3 regions of the Pseudomonas sp. Marseille-P9899 genome follow, and region 1 is predicted to be linked to each of the others. Evidence: riboswitches for the same ligand, from Rfam matches in the RefSeq annotation. Region 1 holds a riboswitch; each other region holds the start of a gene.
The links. A riboswitch is a leader RNA that binds a small molecule or an ion and turns the genes downstream of it on or off. The one in region 1 is predicted to bind cobalamin.
Positions count from the first base shown of each region.

Region 2: it holds a riboswitch for cobalamin, as region 1 does, so the genes downstream of both, cobW (cobalamin biosynthesis protein CobW) here and HWV67_RS08880 (TonB-dependent receptor) in region 1, are expected to answer to the same signal.
Region 3: it holds a riboswitch for cobalamin, as region 1 does, so the genes downstream of both, cobO (cob(I)yrinic acid a,c-diamide adenosyltransferase) here and HWV67_RS08880 (TonB-dependent receptor) in region 1, are expected to answer to the same signal.

Region 1 covers NZ_CAESCG010000001.1:2,065,053-2,074,747, forward strand. Annotated here, with positions in the region: partial or broken gene HWV67_RS08860 (potassium transporter Kup) at 1-1,038, opposite strand, end outside; gene HWV67_RS08865 (FecCD family ABC transporter permease) at 1,144-2,010, opposite strand; gene HWV67_RS08870 (ABC transporter substrate-binding protein) at 2,007-2,975, opposite strand; gene HWV67_RS08875 (ABC transporter ATP-binding protein) at 2,972-3,757, opposite strand; gene HWV67_RS08880 (TonB-dependent receptor) at 3,793-5,931, opposite strand; cobalamin riboswitch at 6,040-6,245, opposite strand; gene HWV67_RS08885 (aldehyde dehydrogenase family protein) at 6,632-8,050, opposite strand; gene HWV67_RS08890 (homoserine dehydrogenase) at 8,063-9,103, opposite strand.
Region 2 covers NZ_CAESCG010000001.1:1,000,712-1,010,406, forward strand. Annotated here, with positions in the region: gene HWV67_RS04500 (gamma-glutamyl-gamma-aminobutyrate hydrolase family protein) at 53-865, opposite strand; gene hpaR (homoprotocatechuate degradation operon regulator HpaR) at 1,244-1,666, shown strand; gene HWV67_RS04510 (hypothetical protein) at 1,836-2,132, shown strand; gene HWV67_RS04515 (DUF1272 domain-containing protein) at 2,168-2,413, opposite strand; gene cobM (precorrin-4 C(11)-methyltransferase) at 2,484-3,230, opposite strand; gene HWV67_RS04525 (cobalamin biosynthesis protein) at 3,259-3,684, opposite strand; gene HWV67_RS04530 (CbtA family protein) at 3,684-4,376, opposite strand; gene HWV67_RS04535 (CbtB domain-containing protein) at 4,388-4,570, opposite strand; cobalamin riboswitch at 4,670-4,856, opposite strand; cobalamin riboswitch at 4,913-5,121, shown strand; gene cobW (cobalamin biosynthesis protein CobW) at 5,218-6,291, shown strand; partial or broken gene cobN (cobaltochelatase subunit CobN) at 6,295-9,695, shown strand, end outside.
Region 3 covers NZ_CAESCG010000003.1:810,823-820,517, reverse strand. Annotated here, with positions in the region: gene bluB (5,6-dimethylbenzimidazole synthase) at 1-147, opposite strand, end outside; gene HWV67_RS19475 (cobyrinate a,c-diamide synthase) at 144-1,439, opposite strand; gene cobO (cob(I)yrinic acid a,c-diamide adenosyltransferase) at 1,436-2,047, opposite strand; cobalamin riboswitch at 2,193-2,412, opposite strand; gene HWV67_RS19465 (hypothetical protein) at 2,564-3,142, shown strand; gene HWV67_RS19460 (PQQ-dependent sugar dehydrogenase) at 3,240-4,556, shown strand; gene HWV67_RS19455 (O-methyltransferase) at 4,563-5,213, opposite strand; gene HWV67_RS19450 (C40 family peptidase) at 5,231-5,764, opposite strand; gene HWV67_RS19445 (C40 family peptidase) at 5,901-6,530, opposite strand; gene hda (DnaA regulatory inactivator Hda) at 6,646-7,350, opposite strand; gene HWV67_RS19435 (AI-2E family transporter) at 7,506-8,579, opposite strand; gene HWV67_RS19430 (DUF2066 domain-containing protein) at 8,592-9,653, opposite strand.

The DNA.
Region 1 (9,695 bases):
CCCCTGCTCCTGGCTGGAGGTGTGCTGGATGAACATGCGCGGGACGTAGCCCAGCTGGATGGCCTGGCGGGTCAGGGAAAAGGCGCCGGAAATGACCGCCTGGGAGGCGATGATCGTTGCCAGGGTCGAGAGCGCGACCATCGGCAACAGCGCCCAGCCGGGGGCCAGCAGGTAGAACGGGTTGCGTACGGCTTCGGGGTTGTCGAGGATCAGCGCGCCTTGGCCGAAGTAGTTGAGCACAAGGCCCGGCAACACCAGGCTGAACCAGGCCCGGGCAATCGGTTTGCGGCCGAAGTGGCCCATGTCGGCATACAGCGCTTCCGCGCCGGTCAGCGCCAGCACCACCGCGCCGAGAATGGCGACGCCGATGCCCGGATGCACCACGAAAAACTGCACGGCCCAGGCCGGGTTGAGCGCCAGCAGCACTTCCGGGCGCTGCACGATTCCGTAGAGCCCGAGTGCGCCCAGCACCACAAACCACACCACCATCACCGGACCAAACAGGATGCCGATGCGCGCGGTGCCGTGTTTCTGGATCAGGAACAGCGCCACCAGCACAATCACCGACAACGGCACGACCCAGTGGTCGATACCGTCGAAGGCCAGTTGCAGGCCCTCAACCGCGGACAGCACCGAAATCGCCGGGGTGATCATGCTGTCGCCGTAAAACAGCGCCGCGCCGAACAGGCCGAGGAGCACCAGCGCCCTGCTCATTCGCGGAAAAGGTGCAGCGGCCCGGCGCGCCAGGGCGGTCAAGGCCATGATCCCGCCTTCGCCCTAGTTGTCGGCGCGCAGGATGAACAGCACGTATTTGATCGAGACCACCCAGATCAGCGACCAGAACACCAGTGACAGGATCCCCAGCACACCGTCATGGCTGGGCTGAACGCCGTAGTGGCCGGAGAACACCTCTTTAAGGGTGTACAAGGGGCTGGTGCCGATATCGCCATACACCACGCCGGCTGCGGCGATCAGCATGCCGATGCCGGAGGTTTTGGCGTGATGGGAGGGTTCTGCAACGGTCAGTGCTTCACTCACGGGTGACTTCTCTGGGTTGAGGGGCTGACGCGGGCCCTTCATGAGCTGGTGTATTTCACCGGGGGGGCGTCCGGGTGCGGGCAAAAAAACGCGCTCAGTATCGTTTTATGCGTTGGGATGGGGCGTAAAAAAGGCGTAAAAATTCGGGTTTTTTTGGGGGTGGGTATCTGCACATTTCATGGCTGTTTGGCGACCAGGTGCTAGCCGAAAGGTTTTCAGCGCCCTCAAGATCGAGCGCCGCCCGCTGAAACCCAGACTGATAGCCGTCTGTTCACCACTCATCAGCGCATTCAGCCCGCGGGCCAGCACCCACAGCGCCAGCATGCAAGCCGCCACGCACAACGCCGGCAGCCAGATCACGTCCCAGCGCGCCGAGCCCAGGCCGCCCAGCATCCAGAACACCACCGACGCCGCAGCATGCTGCTCGCCGGTAAACAGCAACAGGTTCACCCCCGCCATCAGCACGAACGACACGGCAACGCCGGCGAGCAACAGCCGGTCGCTTTCGAGACGCCCGTCCCGTCGGGCCACCGCCAGCACCAGCAACATGCTGCCCGCCGCGCCGATAAACGCCGCCAGCGGCAGGCTGAAGATGCCGATGAATTCGCCGAGATAGAGGATCACCAGCACCGCCCCCAGCGCCGCGCCGGAGCTGACGCCGAGCAGGTGCGGATCCGCCAGCGGATTGCGGGTCACCGCCTGCAACGCGGTGCCGACCAACGCGAGGCCCGCGCCGACCAGCGCGCCAAGCAGCACCCGCGGCGCACGGATCAGCCAGACGATATGCTCCTGCCCCGCACTCCAGCTCACCGGCAGCTCAAGCCCGGCCTGCCGGCCAACGATCCCCCAGACGGTGCCCAGCGGAATCACCGCTGGCCCGAACGCCAGCGCGACCACGCAGGACAGCAGAATGACCAGCAGCAAGGCCGCGAGCAGCCCGCGATAGGCGGCATGGCTTCGGATCAGCATCAGTGCGAGTCCTGCGCGAACAGCCGGGGGTGCAGGCCCGCGGCGAGTTTTTCGATGGCGATGGCGTTCTCTACCGACGGTGTGACTTCCAGATAGGTCAGCACCACAAAACGCTGCTCGCGAATGGCCCGCACCGTTTGCAACGCCGGATGGCGCAACAGGAAATCACGTTTCTGCTGCCAGCTCAGCGGGCCGTAGTCGACGATCGCGATAACCTCCGGATCGCGCTCCACCACGCTTTCCCAGTTCACCTGGGTCCAGCTGGCGGCGACGTCATCCATGATGTTGTGTCCGCCGGCAGCGTCGATCAGCGCCTGGGGCATGCCGAGGCGGCCCGAGGTGGTGGGCCGGTCTTCACCGCTGTCGTAGAGGAATACCCGCGGTGCTTCCGGCGCCTGCCGAACGGTGCTGGCGACCGCGTCGATACGCTCGCGCATCTGGCCGACCAGCGCCTGGGCCCGCACTTCGACGGAGAAGATTCGCCCCAGGTTCGTCAGGTCGCGGTACACGTCATCCAGGCTGGCGCGCGGCTGTTTCATGATCCATGAGCAGGATTCGCTGAGCTCATAGACCGGAATGCCGAACGCCGCGAGGGACGTCGGGGTCAGCGGGCCACCGATGCGCATGCCGTAATTCCAGCCGGCGAAAAACAGGTCCGCGTCCACCGCCAGCAGCGTTTCAACGGACGGATAACGGCTGGCGAGCTGCGGCACACCTTGCAGCACCTCGCTGATCCAGGGGTCGCGGTGCTTGGTGGCGGTAAAGCCAGTGTAGCCGGCCAGACGCTCGCGCACGCCCAGGTGCAGGAGCATGCCGGTCATATTCACATCGTGCACCACGACCCGTTGCGGCGCCTTGTTCAAGGTGACGTCGCGGTCGCAACTGCGCACGGTGAGGGGGTAATCGCTGGCCAGCGACGGCGTCGCCGCCAACGCCAGCATCAGGCCGGCAAGTAACCGATAGTTCATGGTTGAGTGATCCAGGTGATACGCGGATAGGCGTGCAGCGGGTGGGTGTCGACCAGTGCTCGCACACCGAAAACTTCATGCAGCAGCTCGCTGGTCAGGACCTCGGCCGGCGTTCCGCTGGCAACGATGCGGCCCTCGGCAATGACGCAGAGCCGGTCGCAAAACGCCGCCGCCAGGTTCAGGTCATGAAAGCTGGCGAGGACGCTCAGATCGAGGCTGCGCAGATGACCCAGGAGCTCGAGCTGATAACGCGGGTCGAGGTGGTTGGTCGGCTCGTCGAGAATCAACAGGCCAGGCTGTTGCACCAATGCCCTCGCCAGCAGCACGCGCTGTTTTTCGCCACCGGACAGGCTGGCAAAACTGCGCAGCGCGCACGCCGTGAGCCCTACCCGCTCCAGCGCCTGCGCCACCTGCACGGCATCGTCCGCGCTGTCACCGTCGAACAGGCCTTGATGCGGGGTACGCCCCATGGCCACGACGTCGGCAACGGTCAGGCCGAATTCCTGGGGAAACTCCTGCAACACCACGGCAATGCGCTGTGCGCACCAGCGCGGGGTGCGCCGCCACAGGTTCTCGCCGTCCAGCGTCACGCTGCCCAGGGCCGGTTCATAGGCACGGTAGGCGCAGCGCAACAGGCTGGTCTTGCCGCTGCCGTTGGGGCCGATCAGACCGACGAATTCGCCCTGGCCAACCTGCAGGTGGATATCCCGCAGCAGCCAGAGCGGATCGCGGTCACGGCCGGGGGCGGCCCAGGCCAGCCCCTCGATACTGAGTGAGGACATTCAGTCTCCGTGCGCCCCCGCCCGGGGCGCGGCAGTCAGAAGGTGTAGTCAGCCGTGACGAAGAACGAGCGCGGCTCGCCCAGGTACCACTGCCGACCGTTGTTGCCGGTGGTGGTGGCGTACTGACGATCGAACAGGTTGTTCAGTTGCAGGCCGAGGGTCAGGTCCGGCTGGACGTGCCAGTCGACGTTGGCATCGACCACGGTGTAACTCGGGACTTCAACCGTGTTGGCGTTGTCGCCATAACGGCTGTCCACGTAGCGCGCACCCGCACCCGCGCTGAAGCGCTCGGCGAAGTCCTTGCTCAGCCACAGGTTGGCGGAACGGCGTGGCACGTTGACCGGTTGATTGCCCTTGAAGTCGTTGCTGCCGCTGGCGAACTCGTCGTACTCGGCGCGAACCCAGGCGGCGTTGGCCGAAAGCTGCACGTCGTATGGCAGACGCAGTTCCAGGGTGGCCTCGATGCCGTCGGAGGACTGCTGGCCGATCTGCTGCTGGATCGTCGGGTTGACCGGATCAGTGCTCAGCAGCTTCTTCTTGACGATGTGATACGCGGCCAGGGTCCATTCGCCACGGCCATCGAGCAACTGCTGCTTGATGCCCACTTCAGTCTGTTTCGCGGTGCTGAGGTCCCATTGCTGCTGCGCGGTCGAGAGGGTCAGCAGGTTGCTGACGCCTTCGGTGCTGGTCGCGTACTGGCCGTACAGCGAAAGGTCCTCGGTGACGGCGAACACCAGGCCGGCGCGCCAGTTGCCGCCGGACAGGCTGCGATCGCTGCGGGTATCGGTCGCCACGTCGGTACGGTCGAGGTGAACCTGATCGCGGCGCACGCCGGTGATCAGCGACAACTGCTCGGTGAGCTGGGTACGGTTCTCGGCGAACAGCGAGAACTGCTTCGCCTGGTTGGCGTCGCGGGAGCGATACGGGTCGGTGCTGACATAGCCGCCGCCACCCGAGCCGGCCAGCGGCACGGTGTCGCTGTAGACGTTGTCGAAGTCATGCTTGCGCACGAAGCGGATCGAGTTGTAGTCCGCGCCGACCACGGTGCGGCTGTCCAGTCCGAACAGCGAATGCTGCAGGGTGAAGGTCTGACGGTCGCCCACCTGCTCCTGAGTCTGCTTGATGCTGATGAAGCTGTCGCGGCGCACGAGGTCACCCGGCAGCCAGGTGTAAGTCTCGGCATTGCGCCAGCGGCGCTGGGCCTTGAGGAAGTACAACTGGTTGCTGGCGCTGAGGTTGTCGTTGATCGTCCAGTCCGTGACCAGCCGGGTGGACTGGTCGTTGTAGTGATCGGTCGCGTCCTCGACGTTGTAGTTGTGGTCGCGCAGCGACTCGCGGAAATGCCCGTCCACCAGCGGCGTACCGAAGTAGCGCTGCGGCTCCTGGTCAACGTAGTCATGGCTGAAGGTGAAGCTCAGGTCGTCGGTGGCCTGCCAGCGCAGCGAGCCGCTGAGGGCGATGCTTTCCGAGTTGCCGCGATCAACCCAGCCGTTGCTCGCCTGCTGGTTCAGGTTGAAGCGGTAGCTGAGGGTATCGGTCAGCGAGCCGCCGCTGTCCAGCGCGGCCTGGCGTTTGTCGTCCGAGCCATAGCCGAGGCGCAGGTGATTGCGGATCTCGCCCTCGAACGGTTTCTTCGGCACCACGTTGATCACCGCACCGGTAGCGCCTTCGCCATAGAGCACCGAAGCCGGGCCGCGCAGCACATCGATGCGTTCCACCGCCCAGGTGTCCACCGGGAAGGTGACGGTGCCGGCGCCGACATACAGGCGGGTGCCGTCATACAACTGCATGGTCGAGCTGTGGCCGGTGAAGCCGCGGGCCGACAGCGCGGTGCCGCCGTTGCCGGGGGTGCCGATGAAGGTGACGCCCGGGGAACGGGTCACGGCGTCCTGCACCGTGGCGTTGTTGCGCTTGAGGATCTGCTCGGCGCTGATGCTGGTCACACTGGCCGGGGTTTCCAGCGGCGTCAGCCCCAGGCGCGAGCCGCTGGTGCTCGCGGTATGCAGGTCAGGCTGGGGATTCTGCTCGGCGACCTCGTTGATGGCGGTGGCCGGCAAGGACAGGGCTTTGTCGTCTTCGGCGGCGTGCGCCGGGAGGGACAGAAACACGCAAGGTGCGAGGCTGGCACACAGCAGCGTGCCCGAGAAGGAGTTGAACAGGGAGTTACGGGACATGTCGTTCCACTTGAAGCAGGAATGAAAGAATCCCGGAGGGAACAACGCATAGGGAATCGCGGGCGCGACAGCCCACGGAAACCGGCCTGCGCCCGCCCACCGCGGGTTTGCCAAACAATGCTTCAGGCCGGTCTCCGGGCTCGCGAGGGTCATGAAACATTCACCTTCCCATGCACGGGGCACAGTGGCGTATCGAATGTTTCGCTCGCATACCGTTGCGGGGGCAGCGCCGGACTGATCAGCAAAGTGACGAACCGGCTTCCCGTTTCACCCCATACACGACGGTATGGGACACCTGAAACAGGCGCGCATCTGACCATCAAAGTGTTGGAAGGTCAACGACACAGGTGTTGGTGGCCGGCCCGCGGACCGCATGGGCATCTACACATCTCACCGGCAAAGATACTGGTTTGACGCGGAACTTGTGGGAGCGGATTTATCCGCGAAGGGTCGCATAGCGGCCCCAAAACCATCCAGCACGGGGTGGCTGTCTATATCCGGAATATCTGTCGACCTTCAGGATGCCTGAAGGTGAGATCCAATCCACGCAGGAACAGGGTGGTGGATGGGTTTAGGGCCGCTGCGCGGCCCTTCGCGGATGAATCCGCTCCCACAGAATCGCAAGTGGCTGAAGGTTTGCGATTGCCTGCGAGAGGTGTAGATACCGGACCCCAGGACCGGCAATCACCGATGCATCGCCTCAGCCCAGTTCGTTGATGCACACCACTTTTGGCTGCGTCATGTCTTCATAGGCGAAGCGCACCCCTTCCCGGCCGAGGCTGCCGTATTTGAAGCCGCCGAATGGCATGGCGTCGAAGCGGTAGTCGGACGAGTCGTTGATCATCACGCCACCGGCCTCGATGCGCCGCGCCAGCTTCAGCGCGGTCGACAGGTCGCGGGTGAACACGCCGGCGTGCAGGCTGTATTCCGGCGCGTTGGCCAGGGCGACGGCGTCGTCGAGGTGGTCGAACGGTTCGAGGATCACCACCGGCGCGAACACTTCCTGCTGCCAGATCCGGCTGCCGTGGCTGACCTGTTCCAGCACGGTCGGTGCGTACAGCGCGCCCTCGCGGCGATGACCGCAAAGCACCCTGGCGCCGTCCACCACGGCGTCCTCGACCAGTTGCTCGGTACGGCAGGCCGCCTGCTCGGTGACCATCGGCCCGACATCCGTTTCGCGAAGCGACGGGTCGCCCAGGTTCAAGGCCCGCGACTGCGCCACGAACTGTTCGCGGAACGCTGGATAAATCTCGCGGTGCACCAGGATCCGCTGGGTACCGATGCAGTTCTGCCCGGCGGCCCAGAAGGCACCCGAAACACAGGACTCCACGGTCGGCCCGAGGTCGCAGTCTTCCAGCACCAGCACCGGCGCGTTGCCGCCCAGGTCCATCGCCAGCTTTTTCAGCCCGGCGCTGCGGGCGATGGATTCGCCGGTGGCAAAGCCGCCGGTGAAGGAAATCATCCGCACCTCGCGCAGTTCGACCAGCGCCCGGCCCAGTTCCACGCCGCCGGTGGCGGTGGTCACCACGCTGTCCGGGAGGCCGGCCTGGACCAGGCACGCCACCAGTTTCAACGCCGACAACGGCGCCAGCTCGGACGGTTTGAGGATCACCGCGTTACCGCCGGCAATCGCCGGGCCCAGCTTGTGCGCGACCAGATTCAGCGGGTCGTTGTAAGGCGTGATCGCGACGATCAGCCCCAGCGGCTCGCGGGTGAACCAGCCCTGGCGCGACTCCGAACCTTCATAGGCTTCGAACGGCACCACTTCACCGGCATTGCGCCGCGCTTCTTCGGCGGACAGCTTCAGCGTGTTCACACAGCGCTTCACTTCCTTCTCGGCCTGGCGCAGGGTTTTCCCGGCTTCGGCCACGATCAGGCTGGCGAACGCCGCGGCGTCGGCTTCCACAAGTCGCGCGGCCTCCTCGAGAATCCGCGCACGGCGATGGCGTGGCAACGCCGCGCTTTCGCTGACGCCCGCCCGCGCCCGCGCCAGCAGGCCCGGCACCGCTGCAGCGTCGAGGTTGGGCACGCGACCGACCACACGGCCATCGAACGGGCTGAACACCTCGATGTGGCTGGGGGCTACGGATTGAACACTGGTCATGCGAGATACGCTCATGAAAGGCTCCCGTTACTGTCGGTCGGTGGTGTGCAGGGCGATGATGTCGGAGAGCAAGGCAAACGCCGTCTCGATCCGGCCGGCGCCTGGCCCGGACACCGTGACGGCGCCCAGCAGTTCGGTGTTGAACGAGATCGCGTTGACCGCGCCGGAGATGCCGGCCAGCGGGTGCTCGACCGGAAGCAAGCGCGCTTCGACGCTGGCGGAAACCGAACCGTCAGCCGCCTTGCTGGCGGCGCCGATCAGTTTCCAGCACTGCCCGGTAGCCTGCGCCTTGACGATGTCCGCCGCGCTGATGCCACTGATGCCCGAGCAGGCGACATCGCTGACACTCAACCGCGCGTCCAGCAGTTCGTTGGCGAGGATCACCACTTTCAGGCGCACGTCATGGCCCTCGACGTCCGCGGTCGGGTCGGCTTCGGCGTAGCCCAGTTGTTGCGCCTGGGCCACCGCATCGCTGAATGCCAGGCCGTCCTTCATCCGGGTCAGCACATAGTTGGAAGTGCCGTTGAGGATGCCCTCGAAACCTTGGATTTCCGCACCGGCCAGGGCCTGCCGGGCCAGGCGGATCACCGGCGTTCCGCTCATCACCGAGCCTTCGTATTCGAACGCCAGGCCCTTGCGACGGGCCAGCGCCTTGAGCTCGGCACCGTGCAGGGCAATCGGGCCCTTGTTGGTGGTGACCACATGAATGCCGCTTTCCAGCGCCCAGCGGCAGAAGGTGGCTGCCGGCTCGCCGTCGACCGGGTTGGTGAAGGTCGCCTCGGCAATGATGTCGGCGCCGGACTGCTTGATCACCGTTTCATTGAAGGCTTCGGCGGTACCGCCGGCGATCCGTGCCAACGCACCCTTCTCGGCAGGCAGCGCGACCAGCTCGGCGGCGTCCAGGCCGTTGCGGTTGACCACCGAGCCGAGAAACAGGTCGGTGACGCCAACGATCTTCAGGCTGAAACCGAGGGCCGCCTTCCAGGTGGCATTACGTTCTGCGATCAACTGGGCCAGGCCACGGTTCACACCACCGAAGCCGACCAGGGCAATGTTGTATTCAGTCACGAAGGCATTCCTCTTTGCTGTTGTTTGATGGCATCAGCGTACGAGTCGGGCCAGGGCACTTGAATACGGCAAAACGCTGTATTTGTTGAGCGATTTGCACAGTGGAAAGAGATGGTGGGACGCTGATTTTTGGGCTTAGGTGCCGTGGGCTTATCCAGTCGATGTGGCGAGGCTGCCGGCCCCTTCCGCCTTTACGGCGGGTCCTTTTGTCTTGGCAAAATGGACGAAAACCGCTGGCTCCTGCATACGGCCCTACGCTGCGCTCCGGGTCCCCTCCCTCCGGTGTCTTACGGGGCCACGCGGCCTACGACTTGCTGCGCAAGTCTACATCTCGCGTCTTCGGCTACGCCGAAGGGTGCTGCGCACCTGCCCCTTCAGACACCTCCACTCGGCCTCCTGACGTCGCACCTTGTGGCGTCTGGACTTGCGCGCACTAAGAGCAGAAGCAAGATCGAGAGCAAGTCGGTGGTTTCATCAGATTCTGATTTCGAAGATCCGTCAGTACAGGCGCCGCCCGTAACTTCGCGACTTCAGGAGGCCGAGCGGAGGTGCCTGTAGGGGCAGGTGCGCAGCACCCTTCGGCGTTAGCCGA
Region 2 (9,695 bases), 1.1 Mb from region 1:
GGCTTTTTAAATTGCAAAAAACCAATTAAATCATCGTCTTGCGTGTTTTTTCTCAAGCAATGCTTTGAGTCTTGCTCTGCTGCCGTTTGGTCGCCTGAGTACGGCAGGCATTGCCGAACGCTTCGAACATCCTGACCGAATCAGGGTTCTTCGCGGCTTGCCATTCCGGGTGCCACTGCACCGCGAACAGGAATGGCGACAGGCTTGGCGCATGGATCGCCTCGACCAGGCCGTCTTCGGCACGGGCCAGCGGCTCAACGCCTTCACCCAGGGTTTTCAGGCCTTGGCCATGCAGCGAGTTGACGCGAATCTCGTCGCTTTGCAGCAGTTCCTGCAGCCAGCTTCCTGGCTCGATGCGCACGCTGTGCACCGCGCTGTACTGCACCTCCACCGGATCTTCCGGGTTTTCCCGGTGATCGTTGAAGCCAGGCTCGGCGTAGACCTTCTGGTAGATGTCGCCACCCAGCGCCACGTTGATTTCCTGCATGCCGCGGCAGATACCGAAGATCGGCAGGCCACGCGCGATAGCCAATTGCACCAGCGGCAGGTCGAAGAGGTCGCGGTTGCGGTCCTGACCCTTGCCTGGAGTCTGGTTTTCCTGGCCGTAGAGGGCCGGGTCGATATTGCTGCCGGCGCCGGTCAGGTACACACCGTCAGCCATGTCCAGATACTGTTCGAGGTCTTCGGTGCCGCAGCAGGTCGGAACCAGGAGGGGGACGCAGTCAGCGTGTTCGACCAGCGGCACGATGTACTTGTGGGTCATCACTTGATAGTCGTGACCCTTGCGCTCTTGAGAGCCCATGGTCATCAGGACGACAGGTTTGCGGGCTTTTTGATTCTTATTGCCAATGTTGCTGTTGGGCATATGTCACCTTGGGACAGGCGCGGCCTGTCATTGTTGTGCAGGCGCGCCGATTGCTGCAGGGCGCTACCCGAGGTTTCGAGCACTGCCGGGTGTGCACGCGAACGTCGATTCCCGGTCGAAACCTGCCGCATAGCTTGCCAGAGCCGTTAAATATATCAAGCGGATTAACCGTTCCGTGTGCATATTTTTTAACGTAAGACCTTTGATTTATCGTTTAACTCTCTGATTGACCTCAGGTAAATGTGATTTTTAGCGGACACGGCAGTTCATTATATTTGACGAGTCTTTCACCGCTGTCCGCACCGTGGCCATTACGGGCCTTGCGGCCCGAAAGCCCCGCTCTTAAGCTTCAGAACCTCCGTTGATATCAGCCTGCCAATGCCTACTCCAAGACCGTCCCTGACCCTCACGCTGTTGCAAGCCCGCGAAGCCACCATGGCCTTCTTCCGCCCGTCGCTCAACGAACACGGCCTTACCGAGCAGCAGTGGCGGGTGATCCGCATCCTGCGCCAGCAAGGCGAGCTGGAAAGCCATCAACTGGCCGAACAGGCCTGCATTCTCAAACCGAGCATGACCGGCGTGCTGAGCCGCCTTGAGCGCGACGGCCTGGTGCGGCGCAAGAAATCCGTGCAGGACCAGCGCCGGGTCTTCGTCAGCCTCACCGAGCAAGGCCAGCAGTGCTTCGTGGACATGAGCGAAGACATGGAGCGCAACTACCAGCGCATTCTCGAACAGTTCGGCGACGCCAAGCTGCAAACGCTGCTGGGGTTGCTCAACGAGCTGAAGAACGTCAAACCCTGAGGGGCCTGGCTGTTCGCGCAACTGAAAAGTCCTACATATACTGTCGGTTATCCGCAACAGCTTGCCGTCGTTGGTCGGACCACGACGTCTCAACGCCGGTGGTAGTGGCTGTATCCGAAGTAACCTGCTCGCGAGTCGTCATTTCAGGCGCTTAAGAGAGGCTATGGCGATGGATATCATCAGTCTGATCATTCAGATCATCAGCGGTGTGGTAGGCGGCAACGCGGCGGGCATGAGCAAACAAGGCATGGGGCCGCTGCTCAATTCGATTCTTGGCGGGGTGGGTGGCGTGGTGCTGGGACAGATCCTGGCGTCATTCACCGGCGATCAGAGCCTGGCCCAGGCTGGCGCGGCAGGCACCCTGGATTTGCCCGCGATCATCAGCAGCGTGGTGGGCGGCGGGGCTGGTGGGGCGGTGCTGACGTTTATCGTCGGGCTGATCAAGAACAAGCTGCAGCCGCATTAGCCATAAAAAAAGGGCCTGCATTGCAGGCCCTTTCTTCAATGAGTCGGGCAACCCTCGGCTTTCACCGTGCGCACTGTCGTTGCCGGATTGCGCGCCAGCTTCTCGCCCACCCTGGCAGGCCTTGGCTGCAACTCGCCGCCGCAGTTCGGGCACTTGCCCTTCAACTGACCTTCCGCACAGCTGCGGCAATAGGTGCATTCGAACGAACAGATCAGGGCATCGCGGCTGTCGCCTGGCAGATCGGTGGAGCAGCATTCACAGCAGGGGCGCAGTTCAAGCATTGAAGGTAGTCCTTTGAGGTATGCCGAAGCGTTAAATTGAAGCAACGCTGATGGCAATGCAATAGCGCGCTCAGGGACGGTAGAGATGCGCGTGGCCCGCCCGGTACAGCGCGGACTCACTGAAACTGTCGCTGGCCAACACCCGGCCCACCAGAATCAGCGCCGTGCGGCGGAAACCTTTAAGTGCCGTCTGCTCGACGATGTCGTCCAGCGTGCTCAACACCCAGTCCTGATCCGGCCAGGTGGCACGGTGGACCACGGCGATCGGGCAGTCGCCGCCGTAATGCGGGCGCAGTTGCTCGACGATCTTTGGCAGATGCCGCACCCCGAGGTGAATCGCCATGGTTGTCTTGTGGCTGGCCAGGCTGGCGAGGGCTTCGCCTTCGGGCATGGGCGAGCTGTCGGCGAAGCGGGTGAGGATCACGCTCTGGGCGATGTCCGGCAGCGTCAGCTCGCAGCCGAGCAGGGCGGCGCTGGCAGCGGTGGCGGTCACGCCGGGGATGATCTGGTAAGGAATGCCCAGTTCACGCAGATGACGAATCTGCTCGCCGATGGCGCCGTACAGGGCGGGGTCGCCACTGTGCACCCGGGCCACGTCCTGGCCCTTGGCATGGGCGGCGCTGATCGCCGCGATGATCTGCTCCAGGTGCAGCTCGGCGCTGTTGATGACGGTCTCGGCCTGGTGCCCTTCGAGCACCGCGGCGGGGACCAGGGAACCGGCGTAGATGATGACCGGGCACTGGCGGATCAGGCGCTGGCCCTTGACGGTGATCAGCTCCGGGTCGCCGGGGCCGGCGCCGATGAAATAGACGGTCATGGCAAATCCTTGAACGAGAGGGGGCGGATTATCCGCCAAACGACGGCGCCCAGGCCAATGCCAGGGTCATGTCGTCGTGGACGATGCGGGTGACCCGCAGTTGCGCGGGCTGTCCGCTGACTTGCTCGGCCAGCGCCAGGGCACAGCTCTCGGCCACGCCATGGCAGCCGCTGTGGCGAAAGGCGACCGGCGAGCGGTGGCTGAGGCGGGTGGCGAAGGGCGCCAGTTGCGCGGCACTGAAGAAGGTCAGCGGCAGGTCGAGGTGCGCGGCCAGTTGCAGCAAGCCGGGTTCGTCGTACTTGAGGTCGATGCTGGCAAGGCCGGCGAGGGCTTCGAGAGGGAGGTCATGGGCTTGCAAGGTCCGCCGTAGCAGCCCGGCCAGATTATCGGCCGGACTGCCGCGGCGGCAGCCCAGCCCGGCGAACAGCGGGGTTGCGCCGGGCGGGAAGGGCATCAGGCAGCCTGGCGGCGATACAGCCAGGCGCTGATCAGGCCGAGGGCGACCCAGAACGCCGCATTGGTCAGCAGCGAAGCAACGATGAACTGCGACTCCAGCGCTTCTGGTGCCAGGCTTTCGTGCACTTCCGGTTGCGGAGCGCCGATCACATGCGGCAGCACCAGCAGCACCAGGCCCATGGCCTTGAGCAGCCAGTTACCGGCGAACACCATCAGCGCCAGGCCAACGGCGGTCGCTGCGGCGGTGCCAATCCACCAGTACTGACGCAGGGCCAGGTCGGCGGCGGCGGTACCCGGCAGTTCCGGCGGCAGGCCCAGGTTCGGCGCCAGGCAGAACACGGCGAAACCACCGAGGCCCCACAGCGCGCCGGTAGTCACGCGGCCTGGACGACGCAGGGTGTACATGGCGGCGAGCAGCAGGGCAAAGCCGACTGCGACCACCAGATTGCCGCCCGTGGTGGACAGCACGCGCTGCCAGCCATCTTCCGGCGACCAGGCTTCGGCGTCGTGATGATGTTCCGCGCCGGCGGCGGCGTCGGCGTGTTCGTGCTCCTGGACGGCCGGGGCCGCGGTTTCATAGGTTTCCGCCTGGAGAATCAGCGGCGCGACCCAGAAGCTTTGCAGCAGGGTCAGCAGCAGTGCGGCCAGCAGGCCGGCGAAGCCTGCAGTGCGAGCGATGCGCATGAACATTGGGGCAGGCCTCAGTGGCAAGGGAAAGCGGCGCTGTGACGGGTATCGTGCGCGGCATTGTGCACCGCTTCGATGTGCGAGAAGCCAGCGAAGTAGACCAGGCACAGGCCCAGCACCGAAGCGCTGACGGCAGCGACGATGCGCTGGCTGAGGGTGGTCGGAGTGACGATGGCGTGACTGGCGATGATCGGCATGGCGCTTTCCTCTTGGTGTTGTCGGCAACAGGCAAGCGCGAAGAACCCCTGGCCGGAATCGCCCAGGGGTTGCAACGTCGCCCGCCCACCGCGGGTTTGGTCAATGCTGTTGTTCAGGCCGGTCTCCGGGCTTGCGAGGGCATTTCGCCGTGGCGTCACCTTCCCATGCCCGCAGGCACAGTGGTCTTGACGCTTTCCTCGCTTACCGTTGCGGGGGCAGCACCGGAATTTACCGGTTTCCCGTTTCACCTTGTAACAAAAAGGCACCCAAACGAATCGCGCTAGGAAATCACGCGCGTTGACATCCGTCAATACAGCGGTTGACCGGCTTCGGGGCACTGCGTAGCCTTGCCGGTTCGAGGTTCTCCGGCAAGGGCCGGAGCTAAGACGGGAACGCGGTGCGCCTTTTTCAGGCCAGGCCGCGGCTGCCCCCGCAACTGTAAGCGCTGCCTTCATCGACACAGCCACTGCCAAACCGGCGGGAAGGCGTCGATGCTGCCCTTGAGGGGCACAGCGCGAGCCAGGAGACCTGCCTCGTTCAGTTTCCGACTTTCAACCGGGCGGGGTGATCCGGTGGCGAACGCGCCCAGGCTGCAGGCCTGCGGCTCCCGTCCCGCATGCCCGCCATCCTGCCAAGGGCATCCGACATGAAAACACTGGCCAAACTCCCCGTCACCATCGTTACCGGCTTTCTCGGCTCGGGCAAAACCACCTTGCTGCGGCACATGCTGGACAACGCCCAGGGCCGCCGCATTGCGGTGATCGTCAATGAATTCGGCGAGCTGGGCATCGACGGCGAAATCCTCAAACAGTGCAGCATCGGCTGCACCGAAGAAGAAGCCAGCGGCCGGGTCTACGAACTGGCCAACGGCTGCCTGTGCTGCACCGTGCAGGAAGAATTCTTCCCGGTCATGCGTGAACTGGTCGCCCGCCGTGGCGACCTCGACCACATCCTGATCGAAACCAGCGGTCTGGCGCTGCCCAAGCCGTTGGTGCAAGCCTTCCAATGGCCGGAAATCCGCAACGCCTGCACCGTTGACGCGGTGATCACCGTGGTCGACAGCCCGGCGGTAGCGGCCGGCACCTTCGCCGCCTTCCCTGAGCAGGTCGATGCCCAGCGCAAGCTGGACCCGAACCTGGATCACGAATCCCCGCTGCACGAACTGTTCGCCGACCAACTGGCCAGCGCCGACCTCGTCGTCCTCAACAAGGCCGACCTGATCGCTGCCGATGCCCTGGCCGCCGTGCGCGCCGAAGTGGCTGAAGAGCTGCCGCCTGCCGTGAAGGTGATCGAAGCCAGCAAAGGCGTGCTGCCGCTGGAAGTCCTGCTGGGCCTGGGCGCCGAGTCCGAAGCGCATATCGACGGCCGCCGCACGCACCACGACAGCCATCACGACGACGATGGCGATGATCATGACGATCACGACCACGACGCCTTCGACTCCATCTCCCTGGAACTGCCCGAAGCTGACGAGGCCTTGCTGCTCGACGCGCTGACCCAGTTGGTGGTGGACAGCGGCATTCTGCGGGTCAAGGGTTTCGCGGCGATTCCCGGCAAGCCGATGCGCCTGCTGATCCAGGGTGTTGGCACGCGTTTCGACAAGCACTTCGACCGCGCCTGGCGCACTGACGAAGCGCGGGTCACGCGCCTGGTGCTGATCGGTCAGGAACTCGACGCCGAGGCGCTGCAAGCTCGTCTGCGCGCGGCCCTGGGCGCCTGATCCATGCACCTGCTGCGGACCCAGCCCGGCGGCTTCGTGCCGGACGACAGCATTGCCGACCTCGGGCAGTCTCCCGCCGAGCTGGTGATCCTTTGCAGCGGTGACTCGCACCTGGCGCTGCTGGCGGAAACCGCCCGCGAGTTGCCGGACGACTACCCCAGTCTGCGCTTGGCCAACCCGATGCAGGTGCAGAACCACGCCTCGGTCGACCTTTATGTCGATCAGGTGCTGCGCCACGCCAAGGTCATCCTGGTGTCGCTGCATGGCGGCATCGGCTATTGGCGTTACGGCGTCGAGCAACTGGTGGCTCTGGCCGAGCGCGGTGTGCAACTGATTCTGGTGCCGGGCGACGACCGCCCGGACCCGGAGCTGAGCAGCCTGGGCACGGTTACTGGCGAGCAAGCCGAGCGGCTCTGGCACTTTCTGCGCCAGGGCGGCAAGGCCAATGCCCTGAATTTGTTCAACTGCCTGGCCAGTCTCTGGCTGGGCCGTGATTACCCCTGGGACGAGCCCCGGCAACTGCCGCGTACCAGCCTTTATCACCCGGATCACGCCGAGGCGGACCTCGCCGATTGGCGGGCCGACTGGCGTGCCGGGCAACCGGTGGTGTCGCTGCTGTTCTATCGCTCGCACCTGCAGGCGGCCAACACCGGCTTCGTTGACGTGTTCTGCGAGCGTTTGATCGGCGCCGGGCTCAATCCGCTGCCGATCGCCGTCGCCAGCCTCAAGGAGGCCGGTTGCCTGGCCCAGGTCGAGGCCTGGCTGGACGAAACCGACGCGGCGCTGATCCTCAATACCACCGGTTTTGCCCAGTCCAGTCCGGAACAGCCGCACCTGCGTCCGTTCCGCCGCGACATCCCGGTGCTGCAAGCGATCTGCGCCCAGGACAACGAACCCGGCTGGCAAGCCAGCGAGCAGGGCCTGGGGGCCCGCGACCTGGCGATGCACATCGCCTTGCCGGAACTGGACGGGCGCATCATCACCCGGCCCATCAGCTTCAAGGACCTGGCCTGGCGCAGCGAGCGCAGCCAGTCTGATGTGGTCTGCTACCGCGCGCATCCCGAGCGCATGGATTTCGTCGCCGAACTGGCGCGGCGCTGGTGCGAACTGGCGCGGCTGCCCAACCCGCAGAAGCGGGTGGCGTTGATTCTCGCCAACTACCCGACCCGCGATGGCCGTATCGGCAATGGCGTCGGCCTCGACACCCCGGCGGCAGCGCTGAATATCCTGCGGGCGCTGAAGCAGCAGGATTATCCGGTGGGCGAGTTGCCGGACAGCGGCACCGCGTTGATCCACGACCTGCTCGGCGGCGTCAGCAACGACCTCGACAGCCTCGACCAACGCCCCTGCGCGCAAAGCATGGCGCTGGATGACTATCTGACGGCGTTCGCGCAACTGCCCGAAGCCAATCAGCAGGCGGTGCGCGAGCGTTGGGGCGAGCCGCAGCAAGACCCGATGTTCCGTGGCGGACGGATGATGGTTGCCGGCTTGCGCCTGGGCCTGACTTTCGTCGGCATTCAGCCGGCGCGGGGCTACCAGCTTGATCCGAGCGCGGTCTACCACGACCCGGACCTGGTGCCGCCCCACGGCTACCTGGCCTTCTATTTCTGGCTGCGCCACGCCTTCGCCGCCGATGCGCTGATCCACGTTGGCAAACACGGCAACCTGGAATGGCTGCCGGGCAAGGGCGTCGGCCTTTCCGAACAATGCTGGCCGGACGCGCTGCTCGGGCCGCTGCCGAATATCTATCCCTTTATCGTCAACGACCCGGGCGAGGGCGCCCAGGCCAAGCGGCGCACCCAGGCGGTGATCATCGATCACCTGATGCCACCGCTGACCCGCGCCGAAACCTACGGGCCGCTGCGCAACCTTGAGCTGCTCGCCGACGAGTACTACGAAGCGCAACTGCTGGACCCGCGTCGCGCCATCGAATTGCAGAAAGAGATCCTGCAACTGGTGCGCGACAACCATATCGACCGTGAGCTGCAACTGGACGGCGCGCTGGATGACGCCAATGTCTGGCTGCCGCGGCTGGACACCTACCTCTGCGACCTCAAGGAGTCGCAGATCCGCGATGGCTTGCACGTCTTCGGCGAATCGCCCGGCGGGCGCCTGCGCATCGACACCTTGCAGGCCCTGCTGCGGGTCGCCCGTGGCGATGGCCGCGGCGCCAATGCCAGCCTGCCGCGTGTGCTGGCCCGAGCCCTGGCGCTGGGCTTCGATCCGCTGGACTGCGACCTTGGCCAGCCGTGGGACGGCCCGCGCCCGAAGCGTCTGGCGTCGCTCGACACAGCGCCGTGGCGCACCCAGGGCGACACCCGCGAACGCCTGGAATGGCTGGGCGCGCAATTGATCGAACAAACGCTGGCCGGCGAGCCGGACGTGCCGGCCGAACCTCAGTGGGACGAGGTGCGGACCTTGCTGGCCGCGCTTCGCGACCAGGTGGCGCCGCAACTCGATGCCTGCGGCGAAGCCGAAATGCACGGTGTAATGACCGCCCTCGACGGACGTTTCGTCCCCGCCGGGCCGAGTGGCGCACCAAGTCGTGGGCGCCTGGACGTGCTCCCCACCGGACGCAATTTCTACACCGTCGATGTACGCAACCTGCCCACGGCTACCGCCTGGCGCCTGGGTTTTGCCTCGGCCAACCTGATTCTCGAACGGCACCTGCAAGACCACGGCGACCACCTCCGCCAGCTCGGCCTGTCGGTGTGGGGCACGGCGACCATGCGCACCGGCGGCGACGATATCGCCGGGCCCGGCTGATGGGCGTGCGCCCGGTGTGGGCCGCTGGCAGTCACCGCGTCGATGACTTCGAGATTCTGCCGGTGAGCCTGCTGGACCGGCCGCGGGTGGACGTGACCCTGCGTGTTTCGGGGTTCTTCCGCGATGCCTTCGGCAACCTGATCAAGCTGTTCGATGCCGCGGTACAGGCGGTGGCGGCGCTGGACGAGCCGGATGACCTCAACCCGCTGGCGGCGCGGGTGCGCAGCGAGCGCGCCGAATTGCTCGCCAGCGGGCTGGACGAGGAGCAGGCGCGGCGTCAGGCGGGCTGGCGGATCTTCGGCTCCAAGCCCGGGGCCTATGGCGCCGGGGTGCAGAACGCCATTGACGGACGCCTCTGGCACAGCCGCGAGGACCTTGCCGAGGTCTACCTGAACCACGGCGGCTACGCCTATGGCGGCGCCGACGACGGCACCGAGGCCCGCGGCCATTTCGCCAAGCGCCTGAGCCAGGTGCAGGCGGTGCTGCAGAACCAGGACAACCACGAGCACGACCTGCTCGATTCCAATGACCACTATCAGTTCCAGGGCGGCATGCTCGCGGCGGTGGAAAGCCTCGGCGGCGCGCCGGTGGCCAGCTATCACGGCGACCACAGCCAGCCGGACCGTCCGCGCATTCGC
Region 3 (9,695 bases), on a different contig from region 1:
GCTGGGCGCCTGGTGCGCCGCCTCCAGCAAACGGGCGAGCAACTCGGGCGCTACCTCGCCGCCGCTGAAATGACGCATGTCGCGGCGCTCGCCGATGGCGCGGTAGATCGCCGCGCGCTCGGCCTCGCTGTAGGCGTGTTCGCTCATGGTGCCAGCAGCGCCGCCGTCGCATCAGGGTTGGACGGGAAGTAGAAATGCACGTACGACGCGGTCAACCGGCCAAGGCGGTACACCGCTTCGGCGCCACGTCCGCCGTTGGGGCTCTGGCCGCGGGCGATGGGTTCCAGTTCGGTGCTGGTCAGCGAATGGTGGTAGGTGTGCCCGCGCAGGGTGCCTTCCGGCAGTTCCACCGCTTGCAGGGCCAGCGCGGCAAGGCGCTTCTGCATCACCGCTTCGCCGGACAGCAGCCCGGCCAGCTCGGCACGCTCGCCGACGACATCGGTCAGCGCATCGAGCAGGAAGAGCATGCCCCCGCACTCGGCCAGCAACGGCTTGCCCGCCTGATGGTGGGCGCGGATGGCCGCCAGCATCGGCGCGTTCGCGGCGAGGGTGTGGTGGTGCAGTTCCGGGTAGCCGCCGGGCAGGTACAGGCTGTCGGCCGGCGGGATTTCGCGGTCGTGGACCGGCGAGAAGAAACTCAGCTCAGCACCCATCGCCCGCAGCAGCTCAAGGTTGGCGCCGTAGGTGAAGGCGAACGCTTCGTCGCGGGCCACGGCAATGCGCACGCCCTCAAGACGACGCTCGATGCTGCGCGGCGCCGGCCCGCTGAACGCCACCGGCGGCGGTAAGGCCGACTGGCAACTGTCGCCCAGCGCCTTGGCGGCGGCATCGAGGCGGTGGTCGAGGTCGGTCAGTTCGCTGGCCTGGACCAGCCCGAGGTGGCGACTCGGCAGTTCGATGCCGGTCTCCCGCGACAGCCCGCCGTACCAGCGCAGCCCTTCGGTCAGGCTGCCTTCAAGCAGCTGCGCGTGGCGCAGCGAGCCGACCCGGTTGGCCAGCACCCCGGCGAACGGCAGGTCGGGCTGGTAACGCGCCAGGCCGAGGGCCAGAGCGCCGAAAGTCTGGGCCATGGCCGTGCCGTCGATCACCGCCAGCACCGGCACGCCGAAATGCCGCGCCAGGTCGGCGCTGGACGGCGTGCCGTCGAACAGCCCCATGACGCCTTCGATCAGGATCAGGTCGGCCTCGGCCGCCGCTTCCCAGAGCAGGCGCCGGCTTTCCTCGGCGCCGACCATCCACAGGTCGAGCTGGTACACCGGCGCGCCGCTGGCACGTTCGAGAATCATCGGGTCGAGGAAATCCGGGCCGCACTTGAAGACCCGGACCTTGCGCCCCTGGTTACGGTGCAGACGGGCCAGGGCCGCGGTGACGGTGGTCTTGCCCTGACCGGAAGCCGGCGCGGCGATCAGTACCGCCGGGCAATGCCGGGTGTCGCTCATAGTTCGACGCCCTTCTGGGCACGGATGCCGGCCTGGAAGGCGTGTTTGATCATGCCCATTTCGGTGACGGTGTCGGCCAGTTCGATCATCTCGTCCTTGGCGCCGCGGCCGGTCACGATCACGTGCTGCATCGGCGGGCGGGCCTGCAGGTCGGACAGCACCTGTTCGAGGTCGAGGTAACCGTGCTTGAGGGCGATGTTCAGCTCATCGAGCACCACGAAGCCGATGCTCGGGTCTTGCAGCAGTTGCCGGGACACCGCCCAGGCGGCTTCGGCGGCGGCGATGTCGCGCTGGCGGTCCTGGGTTTCCCAGGTGAAGCCCTCGCCCATCACGTGATAGCGCACTTCTTCAGGGAAGCGGCGGAAGAACAGCTCTTCGCCCGTGGCGTTGCGCCCCTTGATGAACTGCACCACGCCGCACTGCATGCCGTGGCCGAGAGCCCGGGCGAGCATGCCGAAGGCCGAGCTGCTTTTGCCCTTGCCATTGCCGCTGAGTACCAGCAACAGGCCGCATTCATTTGGGGAGTTGGCGATGCGCTCGTCGATCACCGCCTTTTTGCGCAGCATGCGCGCCAGGTGGCGTTCGTCACGTTCGGTGGATTCGGTCATCGGGATCTCCGCGGGCCACTGTCGGCGCGGCTTGTCCGCTGGAGCGACAAGGCTGGGGGCAACGACAGATGAAGGGGTGGTGGCACACGGAACGCGCAGGAGTCGGGCGGCAAGACCCGAAAAACCGCGCATCACCCTCCGTGATGCCGTTGACTGTTTGCAGGCCGGTCTCCGGGCTCATGAGCGGATTTCAGATCCTGGCCGGGCGCCTTCCCGGGTGACGACACCCAGTGGCCATGCGCAGCCTTGACTCATTTACCGTTGCGGGGGCAGCGCCGGAATCGCACGTCTGGCGTGCTCACCGGCTTCCCTGTTTCACCCTGTCGGCCGGCGGGCCACAGAGCACCTGAAACAAGCCGCAAAGGTTAGAGGGTTGGACCCGGAGCGTCAATGAAAGGCGCCCGGTACGAGGCGACCGATGGCGTTTCTGTCGTCTTGTGCAACACTCAGTCGAGTGATATCAAAGTGCCACGGTTTTCCGCTGTACTCGTACAACAATTACGAAAGGAGAGCAGCATGCAAGGCCTGATCATCAACAATCCTCGCCTGGAATTCCTGCGCCCGGCGCTGGAGCGTTGGGGCGAATGCATCGAACGCTTCAACCAGACCCTCGGCGACAACGAAGGACCTTACTGGCAAGGGCTCCAGGGCAACCTCGGGATCCTCTCGGCAGCCATCTGGCAAGCCGAGCTGGTCACCCTTCAGGATTTCCAGAGCAAGAAACAGCGCGACGAAGGCGAACGCGGTGCCCGCTGCGACTTGCTGATCGCCAGCCGCGATGAATCGGCGTACCTGCATGCCAGCCAGCGCTGGCCGAAGGTCGGCCGGCTGGACCTGAGCCCGGCCTTGCAGGAAGTCAGCGCCAGCGCGCGCAATGTCGCCTACCCGAGCCAGTTGAAGATCGCCGCGCTGTTCGCCAGCCCGTGCAAACTGGGCCAGCATGCCAGCCCCGAAGAATTGCAGGACCTGGTCGACGACCTGCAAAAACACAACGCCTGCGTTATTGCCTGGTGTTTCCCGTATGGCTATCGAAAGCTGCACGACGAGTTCGGCCAGTACTATCCCGGGGTTGCCCTGCTGTTGAAGCAGGCCTGAGGATTGCCGGGGTCGCCTTGCGGCCCCGGCGATTGAACCTCCCTCCTCCGATCCGCCTCTGACTCCTTGTAAGGACCCGTTCCCCGAGGAGTCGCTCATGTCTTCACTACGCATCGCCCTGCTACTGGCCATCACCACCGGACTGAGCGCCTGCGGTGAAACCGCCCGGCTCCAGGTCACCGACGGCAGCGGCCCGACCCCGCAATTGCCGGAACCGAACAAGACGCTGATCCCCACCGTCAACATCGCCCCTGCGGTCGGCTGGCCGAAAGGCGCCAAGCCCGTCGCGGCGCCCGGCACCCAGGTGGCGGCTTTCGCCAGCGGCCTGGACCATCCGCGCTGGCTGTACGTGTTGCCCAACGGCGACGTGCTGGTGGCGGAAACCAACGCCCCGCCAAAACCCGAGGACGGCAAGGGCATCAAGGGCTGGGTGATGAACAAGGTCATGGCCCGCGCGGGTGCTGCCGTCCCCAGCGCCAATCGCATCAGCCTGCTGCGCGATACCGACGGCGACGGCATCGCCGAAACCCGCACGCTCTTCCTGATAAACCTCAACTCCCCGTTCGGCATGACCCTCGTGGGCAACGACCTCTATGTGGCCGACACCGATCGCCTGCTGCGCTTCAAATACGAAACCGGCGCCACCGTGATCAACACGCCCGGCGAAGTCGTCGCCGAGCTGCCCGGCGGCCCGCTGAACCACCACTGGACCAAGAACGTGATTGCCAGCCGCGACGGCAAGAAGCTCTACGTCACCGTCGGCTCCAACAGCAACGTCGCCGAGAACGGCCTGGACAAGGAAGAAGGCCGCGCGGCGATCTGGGAAATCGACCCGGCCACCGGCAGCCACCGAATCTTCGCCTCAGGCCTGCGCAACCCCAACGGCCTGGCCTGGGAACCGCGCAGCGGGCAACTGTGGACGGCGGTGAACGAGCGTGACGAAATCGGCAGCGATCTGGTGCCGGACTACATCACCTCGGTGCGCGACGGCGGTTTCTATGGCTGGCCGTTCAGCTATTACGGGCAACATGTGGATGTGCGCGTGCAACCGCAGGACCCGAGCCTGGTGGCCAAGGCCATCGCCCCGGACTACGCGGTCGGCCCACATACCGCGTCTCTGGGCCTGACCTTCGCTGAGCCCGGCGTCCTGCCGCCGCCGTTCGACCAGGGCGCGTTCATCGGCCAGCACGGCTCCTGGAACCGCAAGCCGCACAGTGGCTACAAAGTGCTGTTCGTGCCGTTCAGTACCACGGGCAAACCAGCGGGCAAACCGATCGATCTGCTCACCGGCTTCCTCAATGACGACGGCAAGGCCATGGGCCGGCCGGTGGGGGTGATCAACGATCAGCGCGGCGGGCTGCTGGTGGCCGACGACGTGGGCAATGTGATCTGGCGGGTCAGCAAGGCGCCTTGAGGACGTTCAGCGCTTGCGACACAGCGTCAGGCCGTCACCCAGCGGCAGCAGCGACAAATCCACCCGCACATCGTCACGCAGCGCCAGGTTCAAGGCCTGGATGGCACGGGTGTCGTCGCTGTCGGGCTGCGCCTGCAGCACCCGGCCGCTCCACAAGGTGTTGTCGAACAGCACGACGCCGCCCTGGCGCAGCAGGCGCAGGGCTTCTTCGAGGTAGCGTGGATAGTTGGCCTTGTCGGCATCGATGAAGATCAAGTCGAACGCGCCGTCCGCCAGCGTCGCCAGGGTGTCCAACGCCGGACCAGGGCGCAGCTCGATACGGCTTTCCACGCCCGCCTCCCGCCAGTAGCGGCGAGCGATGTCGTGGTAGTCGCCCGGCAGGTCGCAGCACAGCAATTCGCCCTCCGCTGGCAGGGCTTCGGCCATGCACAACGCGCTGTAACCGGTGAAGGTGCCCACCTCGATCAATTTGCGCGCACCGCTCAATCGCACCAGCAGCGCCAGCAACTGACCCTGTTCGGGGGCTACCTGCCAATTGGAGTTCGGCCGCGCGGCGGTTTCAGCACGAAGGCGCGTGAGCAACGGCGTCTCGCGCAGGGAAACGCGCCGGAGGTAATCGTAGAGGGCGTCGTCGAGGTAAAGCGTCTGACCGGTCATCGCTTACCTCGGCGGAATCAGGGGTTGTGCGCCAGATGGTTGCCTTGCAACACGCGCTTGGCGTTGAGGTAGGACTTTTGCCAGTAGTTGTTCGACAGATAGTCCAGCCGCACCGTCCCGCCCGTGGACGGCGCATGGACGAAGCGCCCCTCGCCGACATAGATGCCCGCATGGTTGACCTGACTGCCACCGTTGGTGGCGAAGAACACCAGGTCACCGGACTGCAAGGCGTCGCGGGACACGTTCGGGGCGCCCATGACGATCATCTCGCGGGTCGAGCGCGGCAAGGCGATGCCCGCGGCGTCACGGTAGACGTAGCCAATCAGGCCACTGCAATCGAAACCGGCATCCGGCGTGTTGCCACCCCAGCGATAGGGTGTGCCCACCAGGCCAAGCGCGCGGAACAGCACATCTTCGGCAACCGGGGAGAAATACACCTGAGGAGAAGTGAACGCCGGCTGGACCACCTGGGGCGGGGTCGGGGCGTGGCTGGAACAGGCACTGATCAGTGCCGCCAGGGACAATACCGCTAAGCGCGCCATTATCGACATCGTCAGAACATCCTGTCTGAAGCTGCCCGGCTGGATGCCGGCAAAGTGGTGAGAATCAAGATTAGACGCTTTCTGTAAACACGCACGGCGACGAGCTTTTCAGCATCGTCGCCGTGTACATGACGCTACGAAGGAATCAGTTGCGCGAGAGCGTGGTCGGTGCCATTGCCAGCGCGCGCTTGGCTTCGATGAACGTCTTGCTCCAGTAGCGATCGCCGAGGCTATCGATACGCACGCCACCGCTGCGACGGCTGCTGGAGTGGATGAACTGGTTGTCGCCGAGGTAGATACCGGCGTGGCTGACGCGACCGCGGCCGTTGGTGCTGAAGAACAGCAGATCACCCGGCTTGAGGTTGTTGCGCGAGACCAGCGGGGCATCGACGTTGATCATTTCGCGGGTGGAGCGCGGCAGGTTCATGCCAGCTTCTTCGCGGAACAGATAACCGATGAAACCACTGCAATCGAAGCCCGACTGCTCGGAGGTGCCACCGAAGCGGTAGCGGGTACCGATCAGAGACATGCCACGCTCGAGGATGCTGTCAGCCAGCACCGGCAGTTGATAAGGCTTGGAAGAGGAGAATTGTTCCAGTTCTTCCTCGGTGGCCAGCTCTTCTTCGAACACCGAAACGTCGGCGGAAGGCTGGGTGGCGACCTTGGCAGCGATGGAACTGTGATCTTGCTGTTGCGAAACCGGGCTGTGGGCAGCGCAGCCGAAAAGCAGTGTCACGAGTGCGAGGGGCACGAGGGGTGCGAAGCGATTTAGCATGGGCACGACCGTGTCTGGAATTCAAAGGAGCCGAGACTATGCCTTCTATCGATTTGATTTGCAAATTCAATCGAAAAAAATGTGACTTTTATGTGCCGAGGCTCTGGGACGCTGTTTACCAGCCCAACGTCTCTTTCAAAAACGGGATGGTCAGCTTGCGTTGCGCCTGCAGCGACGCCTGATCGAGGCGTTCCAGCAGGTCGAACAGTGCACTCATGCTGCGAGTTCCGCGGGTGAGAATGAAGTGCCCGACCTCGTCGGTCATGTGCAGGCCGCGACGCGAAGCCCGCAATTGCAGGGCGCGCAGCTTGTCTTCGTCGGACAGCGCACGCATCTGGAAAATCAGCGCCATGGTCAGGCGCGACTTGAGGTCGGCGAGTTTGATCGGCAGTTCGCGCGGCGAGCTGGAGGCCGCGATCAACAGGCGCCGGCCGCTGTCACGCAGGCGGTTGAACAGGTGGAACATCGCCTCTTCCCACTCCGGCTTGCCGGCGATGGTCTGCAGGTCGTCGATGCAGACCAGTTCGTACTGTTCGAGGTGATCCAGGAGTTCGACGCCACGGTCGAGCAATTGCGCCAGAGGCAAGTAGACCGCCGGCTCGCCCATCTGCTCGAAACGCAAACAGGCCGCCTGCAACAGGTGGGTACGTCCGACGCCCTGCTTGCCCCACAGGTAGATCAGGCTCTCGGTCCAGCCGGCGTCGGCTTCGCAGAGTCGCTCGACGTAGCCCAGTGCGGCGGCGTTGGCACCCGGATAGTAGTTGATGAAGGTGGCGTCATCGCGCAGACGCACACCCAGGGGCAACTGGATCGGTTTCATGCTGGCTGGGCGGTTGCGAGGAACCGCAAAGGGCCCTTGGTAAAAGTCTGCAAAGTCTATACCCGTGACGTCAGTCGCACAATGAGCGAAGACCACAAGGAAAATCAAAGGCTTGCGCCGGACACTCAGGCACGGTGCAAGCCTTTAGCCATTACTTAAAGGTCGGGGTCTATTTTCTCGCCATACATGTCCGACCTTTTATAGAAGTCGTGCGCATGACGCAGCAGCACCATGATCACCGCCGCCGCCGGCAACGCCAGTAACACACCGGTGAATCCGAACAACTCGCCGCCGGCGAGGATCGCGAAGATCACCGCCACCGGGTGCAGGCCGATGCGGTCGCCCACCAGCAGCGGCGTGAGCACCATGCCTTCGAGCATCTGGCCGATCATGAACACCGCAGCGATCCCCAGCAGCGGATAGATGTCGCCGCCGAACTGGAACAGCCCGGCAATCATCGCCGCGCCAATGCCAATGATGAAGCCCATGTACGGCACGATGGCCGCCAGCCCCGCCAACAGGCCGATCAGCAAGCCCAGTTCGAGCCCCACCAGCATCAGGCCCGAGGCATAGATCACGCCCAGCGCCAGCATCACCAGCAACTGGCCGCGGACGAAGGCGCCAAGGACTTCATGGCACTCCCCCGCCAGCTCCACCACCTGCTCTTCACGTTGACGCGGCAGCAGGCTGCGCAGCTTGGCCATCATCAGGTCCCAGTCACGCAGCAGGTAGAAGCCCACCACCGGGATCAGCACCAGGTTGGCCAGCCATCCGAGCAGCGCCAGGCCCGATGCGGTCGCCTGAGCCAGCACCGCGCCGACGATATCGGTGGTCTGGCCCATGTGCGCGCCGATCGCCGCCTTGACCTTGTCGAACTTCCAGAAGCCATCGGCCAGCCCCAGCTTGGCCTGTACCCACGGCAGCGCCGCGTGTTCCAACCAGTCGAGCATCTGCGGCGTCAATTCATAGAGGCGCACTAGCTGCTTGGCCAGCATCGGGATCAGCACCAGCAGCATCGTCAGCATGATCAAGCTGAACAGGGTGAAGACCACCACCACGCCCGCCGTGCGCGAGAGTCCCGCGCGTTCCAGGCGATCCACCAGCGGGTCGGCCAGATAAGCCAGGAGAATCCCGACAAGAAACGGCGAGAGGATTCCGTGCAGCAAATACAGCAGCACGACCAGGAGAAACACCGCGCCAAGCCACATCCAGCGGCGTACATCTATCATCACCACAACTCCTTACCAGCGAAAACGCAGACCGTTGAACGGTGCGGGGGCCGGAGCAGGCGCGGCGCCAGAGGCGTCCGCGGGCGCCGCCGGGTTGGTGACCGGTGCGACCGGCGCGGCTTCGGCAGGGATCTCCTGCAAGCGCGCCAGCCCCAGTTGCGCGCGCAACTGATCGGCGGTGGCGGTGGCCTCCCAGGTCATGACATCGCCCTGCACTTCAATGATGCGGCCGCCGAACGGCTCCAGCACTCGGCCAAGTTCCGCGTAACGCTCCAGATTGACGCCCTGCACCTGGATCGCCTGCTCGCTGCTGGCGCCCGGACGGACGACGAAACGCGGCGCCAGACGCTGACTCACCGCCAACATCACGGCATCGGCCACGGCGGCCTGGTCGGCGCCCTCGACCTTGCCCTGCTCGCGCTGGTCACCCAGCCACAGGCGCCATGTGCCGCTCCATTTACCCTCGGCCTCGGTGGCATGCACCGCCAGCAGCGCATCGGCCCCGTAACGCGAGGATGCCGCCTTGAGCGGCGCGGGGTCGGTGCCTTCGAGATTCTTCGCGGTGGCCACAAGCTGTTCGTCGAGGTCACCCAGTGGCAGGCGCAGTGGCAAACCGCGGTGTTGCGCGGCGCGGCGCAGCGGCTCGGCAGCGCTCTGGCCGTCACCGACCAGGTTCGAACCGTCGGTACCGTCATTCAGCCACCAGCCGAGGATCGCCGGGCGATTGTTGCCCCACAGCGCCAGACCCGCCTTGCGCAGCGCGCGCTCGGTGCTGCCCGGATCGAATTCCACCAGCAGCGTCTCCGGCGGCCCGGCCTCGGTGCCGAACTGGCTGATGATCTGTTGCGGGTCCTTGCGAAGCTCCGCAAGGCCCGGGTTCTGCGGCGCCTTCGGATCGCCGGTCAGGCGCAGCACCAGGGTATCCAGCGCGGCCTGGGTCGCCTGGGCACGTGCTTCGGCGCCCTGCCCGCTGACTGGCTCACGAACCTGATACAGCCCACTGACGGTCTCGGCCTGAGCAGCGAGGCCGAATAGCGCAACACAGCAACCGAACAGATAAGAACGCAAACGCATGAAGGATTCCTGTCCAGATAAAGGAAGAAGTGAAAGGTGACG